One region of the Bacillus cereus group sp. N8 genome, then DNA from elsewhere that is predicted to be linked to it. Evidence: predicted binding sites of a transcription regulator. Region 1 holds the regulator's gene; the other holds the start of a gene.

Region 1 (3,435 bases):
GGGTGACCAGAGTTTGCTTTTTCAATCGCATCAATGGATAATGTGCGAATCGTGTTGATAGAAAGTTGTTCGATTGAATGTGACATGCTATTCTTCCCTTCGCGTATGTTAGTAAACGTTTTATACATTTATATGATAGCTTCCCACGCAAGATTATACAACATGTATCGACAAATATGTTGATGTTTTTTTGATTTTTTATAAAAAAATCAATGTTTCCGGGAATGTATGGGTATTCAATATGACATACTTTTTTACTGTTTTTATTTTAGGAAGAAAGGGAATTATCTGTATTTTTATGCAAAAACATTAAATTCTCAAATAAAAAATATATCATCCATCTTCCATTACTCTGCGAAACAAATGAATACAACGCTCTAACTGAACATAAAGAACATCCTCATTAAGACAATCTCATTTTGAACCGAAATACGATCAATAATAATTGTCATCAAAATAATACCTCCACGAGATCATTTGCTTAATATAAAGTGAAACTTTAATCAGTGGGGGTTTTGTTCATCCCCCACTGATTATTAGCCCTCACCAATCGAGCTTTTACGGGCAGCAGGGCTTCCACCTAACTTCTTTGCTCCACCTGAATTTTGAGGTGGGAGTTTTACTGCCCACAAATAGCAGGATAAAAATGAAAAGCATATCAATTCCACCTGCTCCTACTAATTCTAAAATAACCATCACGCGTATATTCTCCTCAATATGCTTATACTACATACACACCCTTCTCGTAATCATTACTTCTACTGGAACCGGATCAACAGATTCGGTTTATTCACTTATTAACTTCTAAACAAGCGCATAATAAAAGACATATCAATAGATATGTCTAAATTCATCATTCACTATGTACTGAAACGATTGAAGTAGTATTACAACTGGAAAGCTATTACTCATGTATCTTTCTATTAATATCAAAAAAGATGGGCTATGCCCATCTTTTAATTTAATTTTGCATTATCTTGCTTTTTTAGAGCTTTTAATTTCGTCGGTGTAACATCCGTGCCTTCTTCGTTAACGACTTTAATTCCTTTTAATTCGTTTAACATATTTTGACGAAATCCTTTTAAATATTGTTCACGTAGCGATTGGCGCTCACGTTGTTCTTCTTCAGTTAAGCCTTCAGCTTTTGCTTTTTTCGCTAAGAAGTTAATGCGTTCAATGAGTTCGTGACTTGGCATCTCGAATCCCCCTTCTACTCAAAACTGATTATTATCATACAATAGTTAGTCCTCTTTATCAAGCAATTGCTTTGTATATTCTACATATCTTCGATGTACAGTTGCTTTTGAAACATCATGACCAAAACCACGAAGTGTTGCTGCAATTTCTTCAAAAGTTAATTCATTCCGGCGTAAACGTACAATTTCCTCAATTGGCACTTCTTTTTTCTCACGTCCTATACTTAAATGACGATTTTTCAAATTATTCTCCGGACGAAATCCTTTCTCTACCGCCCTTTGCATGCCACGCTTAATTTTTAAATTGTGAATCTTTCTTTGATACTCTTCCACAATTCCAATTATATCCAACACCATCGAGTCAGAATCCGAAAGTTGTAATTCACCATTATGCGTATGTGTATACACTTTTATTCCTTCTTTATGTAAACAATGCATTAATGCAATCTTCGCATTCCCTCTACCAAGACGCGTTTCATCTTGTATTAAAAGTACATCAACTTGTTCATCTCGAATTGTATCTAATACTTCTAATATACCATCACGTTCAATTGTATAGCCACTAGCCTGCTCTTCAATCACTTTTATCACATTCATTTGATAGCGCTCAGCTAAATGCAATAATTCATCCTTTTGACGCAATAATGATGTTTCTTGCGCTTCTTTTGTTGTACTGACACGCGCATAAACAATTGCATTCATTTTGAACCCTTCTTTCTCGCTTTATTTTCCCTCTAGTGTATCATAAATCTCCCTATTGTTCGAACTTATGTTTGTAGAATGTTTTTTCGCATGTTATACTTATTAATAAGAAAAACGAAAGAAAACGAGGTGTTAGAAAACATGGAAAAGTTAACGAAACGCCAGCAAGACATTCTCGACTTTATTAAGCTAAAAGTACAAGAAAAAGGATATCCACCTTCCGTACGTGAAATCGGTCAAGCAGTCGGCCTCGCTTCTAGTTCTACAGTGCACGGACATTTATCACGACTAGAAGAAAAAGGATATATTCGACGCGATCCAACAAAACCACGCGCAATTGAAATTTTAGGTGACAACCGAATGGAGACAGAAACACAATCTGTTATTCAAGTTCCAATCGTCGGAAAAGTTACTGCTGGTTTACCGATTACAGCAGTCGAAAGTGTAGAAGATCACTTCCCACTTCCAGCTAGTATCGTTGCTGGAGCAGATCAAGTGTTTATGTTACGCATTTCTGGAGATAGCATGATTGAAGCTGGTATCTTTGATGGTGATTTAGTTGTTGTTCGCCAACAACAGTCTGCATACAACGGTGAAATTGTAGTTGCTTTAACAGAAGATAACGAAGCAACTGTTAAACGTTTCTACAAAGAAAAAGACCATTTCCGTCTACAACCGGAAAACGCTTCTCTAGAACCTATCATTTTAAAACAAGTGTCAGTTATCGGAAAAGTAATTGGCGTATATCGTGATTTACATTAAAAATAATAAAAAGAAGATAATCCCCTTATTTATATAGGGCGTTATCTTCTTTTATATTTTGATAGATTTCCGTTCACTCAAAAGAATACATTACATTAATTATTAACGCGTTTCAATAGTAACGTCTCCAGCAGCGGTTTTACCGCTAATCTTTTTACTTCCATTACCGATCGTTATATTTTTATTTTCTTCATTAAAAATTGTCACATCTCCGGCAGCGCTTTGCCCAGTTACAACTGCATCTTGTGGTTTTTCCAATAAAGTAATATCTACATCTCCAGCGGTTGAACTTGCCTCTAAATCATATTTAGAATCATGATCAATAATATCTATATCCCCACTAGCCGTTTTGGCTGTTGCTTTCCCTATTACTTTTTTAAAATTCACCTCACCAGCTTTTGTAGATCCCTCCACACTCTTTGCTGTTACATGTTTCAAATCCACTTCTCCAGCTAGTGTTTCAACACTTACGCGGTCACTTTTCACATTACTTATTTCTATTTGTCCAGCGGATGAATTTACTTTTATCTCTTGATAAGAACGTTCAGGTACTAATATAGTCAATGCAGGCGCTTGAAATCCGAAATTGTAAAATGAAAAATCAAATGAAACACCTTTTTCTATTTCCCCTATAACTTTTAATGTGTCACCATCTTCAGCAATACGAATCTCCTGTTTACTTATGTCTCCTGTTTGCTTTACATAAAAAGAGGAATCAGGAGATTTTTGTACAACAATATCTCCAGCATCTAACTTAACTTCTACATTTTTTAGC
Region 2 (3,435 bases), on a different contig from region 1:
CAAGCACTTGCTTACGCGCTTGGTCTCCGTTATACATCGCTCTTACTTGCGGCACCGATACGTGCGATTCATCCATAACAATTAAGAAATCCTCTGGAAAATAGTCTAACAGTGTATATGGTGTTGAACCTGCTGGACGAAGTGTTAATTGACGGGAATAGTTTTCAATCCCTGAACAAAAGCCCATCTCACGCATCATTTCTAAATCATAGCGTGTACGTTGTTCTATACGCTGCGCTTCTAACAATTTACCGTTATCATTTAATTCTTTTAAACGTTCTTCTAATTCTTTTTCAATATTTTCAATAGCAACCTTCAGCTTTTCTTCACGTGTAACGAAGTGAGATGCCGGGAAGATTGCTACATGATCACGTTCTGCTAATACTTCACCCGTTAATGCATTTACTTCTCGAATACGATCGATTTCATCACCGAAAAATTCAATTCGAATACAATGCTCGTCAAGCGATGCCGGGAAGATTTCAACTACATCTCCGCGCACACGGAATGTACCACGCTTGAAATCAATATCATTACGTCCATACTGTACATCAACAAGTTCACGAAGCAATTGATTACGATCCTTTTCCATACCAACTCGAAGTGAAACAACTAACTCGCGGTATTCTTCCGGTGAACCTAAACCGTATATGCACGACACACTCGCAACGATAATAACATCATCTCGTTCGAATAAAGAAGACGTTGCTGAGTGACGTAATTTATCGATTTCATCATTAATTTGCGCATCTTTTTCAATAAATGTATCCGTATGTGGTACGTACGCTTCCGGCTGATAATAATCGTAATAACTAACAAAATACTCAACAGCATTGTTAGGAAAGAAATCTTTCAACTCACTATATAACTGTCCTGCTAACGTTTTATTATGAGCCATTACAAGTGTTGGCTTCTGCACTTCTTTAATGACATTTGAAATCGTAAATGTCTTACCCGTCCCTGTCGCTCCAAGCAACACTTGCTTTTTCTTTCCACTATTAATTCCCTCTACAAGCTTCTCTATCGCTCCCGGCTGATCACCTTGCGGGGAATATTCTGAGATAATTTCAAATGGATGTTCCAACTAAAAACCGACCTCCTCATAAAAATCTGTATTATTATTTTACCACGAATGCCCATAAAAAACCTAAAAAAACGAACAGATATTCGGTAAAGTTTTCGACAAGTTATACATAGAAAAAGGAAGGAATAAAAAACGTCCTTCCTCTATCAATTTTATTTTTTAGGTATATATAATAAGTCATATCCATTGCGCCCATTTTCATTCGCACAATCTATTAACCTATAAGCCGTTTCTGATTCACGTTGCTCTTTAACAATCCTTTTACAACTATCTTTATGTAACCCTTTATGGTCACCAGCAAATTGGTCTTGTCTATTATCTAACACATAAAGTATTTCTTTCTCACTATGCTCTAACGTTTGAAAAACCGGATCACCTTCATGTGTATAATTTACAATTCTTATTTTATCAACTTCCCCTTGTTCCACGTTCAAAACGAACTTTTCGAATTTATCTAGATTAGAAATTTCTGCCCCCTTTGCAACGACATCATTCTTCTTATCAATTGCACTGTTAGGTTGTGAGCATGCTACTAAGCTAAAGAGAACTAGGCATATAAAACCGCTTCTTTTTTCTATTATCATCCTCTCCTATAAAAATTATTTGTATACCCAAAAAGCTACTTTCCTCTATGAAAGTAGCTTCTCGTTTCCTTTCTCCTTCTTCGGAAAAATCACATATGAAAATGAAATTGCAGTATCCGCTAAAAGAATAATAGCCCACACTTGGCTTACACGGCTTGCTGCTTTATTTAAAACGATTCCTGACTCTAACCAATTGCTCCACTGTTCAAATGGAATAAATCCATACGCGAAGAAAAAGAATATATGAACAACAACGAATAAAACAAGATGTAATAACCAAGTTTTCATTTCTTGCTTCGCGTGCGCCATGCCTGTTACTTCAAGTGGTTCTTCGATAATAGGCGCCGGTTCATTCCGCCACTTCGCAACTAATTTTTGTACATATATATCTAATTTCTTCAAATCCTTTTTCCCATAAAAAACTGCATATAATAAGATGATTACCGTAATGATTTGAAAATTAGAGAACTTCCCTGTTTGATAATAGTCCAATACCCCTAAAGTTAAAATAAACACTTCATTTATGAGTAGCACAATCCCCATAATAAAGCTCGCCTTTTTCAAGCGAAATCCATACCTTAGTAAAAAGAATCCAATAGCTGATAGCCAAAATACAATCTCTGCACCAATTAAAAAGTACCATCGATATTCTGCGAGTATACTCATTTATTCCTCTCCCTTTCATCATATATACGAAAAGCCTCATCCATATATACTAGAAGCTCTTCCTCAATTGGATACATACTCATTTTTTGTGAATCTTCTTTTGACTTTCTTACTTCCCACAATTTATCTAAAAATGCTTCGTCACCATTTGCCATCTCTAAACACTTCTGCATTAATTTCTTTGTTGCACCTTGTACCTCATCACACGATGCTTCCTTACCGTCTTTCATAAAGTTACGTAATTGCTTTAATAAATCTACCCACTCTAACACATTCGGATCTTCCTCACTCATATTTGGCAAATTATGAAGTAAATCTTGCTCTTCTTTCGAAAAGACTTCATTTTGAAATATTTCACGTATACGAGGAGACTGTTTCGAAAGCTGAATGAGTTCAAACATAACTTTCCAATCCAGTTCCCCTTCTACATCTACTGAATAAACAACTGCTTGTAAAATACGTTCCATTCGATTAAATTTTTTCTGTTCTTCTTGTACAAACTTAAGTTGCTTTTCAAGCGATACTTTTAAATTGAGCTCATCCGTTATTAACATATTCGTAATCTCTTTTAATGAAAAACCCATTTCTTTTAAAAATAAAATTTGCTGCAAACGAACAACATCTCTCTCGCTATATAACCGATGTCCCCCATCAGTTTTCCCACTCGGCTTTAATAAATTGATTTGATCATAATATCGTAACGTCCTTACTGTAACCCCTGTTTCCCTCGTTAGTTCTTGAATTGAAATCAACTCCATCACCTCTTCTCCTTCATTATAAAAGGTGACGTAACGTAACTTTCAAGTAGTTTGTAAAAAAAATACAAAAAGCTGTTTATACCTTTTGTATAAACAGCTTTTATGGAAATAACCCCTTTTGTATAGTACGCCCACAAGATAAAATAATTGCCCCAACAACAACACTTGTTGCTGTTTTATGATAATGCGCTAAGACTAATAAATAGTATGATAAACCTACAGCACCAATCATAATACATACACTTGGCACTGGATTACGAGAGAAGTTTTGCATCCCCCACAAAAGTGCAAATATAGCCGTCGCAACACATAATACCGCTAATCCCATCCCGTTTCCCCTTTA

The links. The regulator LexA, encoded in region 1, represses DNA repair genes until DNA is damaged. The targets are predictions, from matches to a motif close to CGAACATATGTTCG.
Positions count from the first base shown of each region.
Region 2: uvrB (excinuclease ABC subunit B) is a predicted target of LexA. The motif match lies at 1,157-1,170, and genes of this name have one in related genera.

Region 1 is NZ_JAEHBK010000003.1:379,128-382,562, forward strand. Features, by position in the region: gene tkt (transketolase) at 1-86, opposite strand, end outside; gene JDS80_RS08305 (DUF896 domain-containing protein) at 957-1,196, opposite strand; gene JDS80_RS08310 (YneB family resolvase-like protein) at 1,242-1,898, opposite strand; gene lexA (transcriptional repressor LexA) at 2,040-2,660, shown strand; gene JDS80_RS08320 (DUF4097 family beta strand repeat-containing protein) at 2,763-3,435, opposite strand, start outside.
Region 2 is NZ_JAEHBK010000011.1:42,931-46,365, reverse strand. Features, by position in the region: gene uvrB (excinuclease ABC subunit B) at 1-1,084, opposite strand, end outside; gene JDS80_RS17085 (DUF4362 domain-containing protein) at 1,237-1,668, opposite strand; gene JDS80_RS17080 (hypothetical protein) at 1,714-2,334, opposite strand; gene JDS80_RS17075 (MerR family transcriptional regulator) at 2,331-3,092, opposite strand; gene JDS80_RS17070 (hypothetical protein) at 3,193-3,420, opposite strand.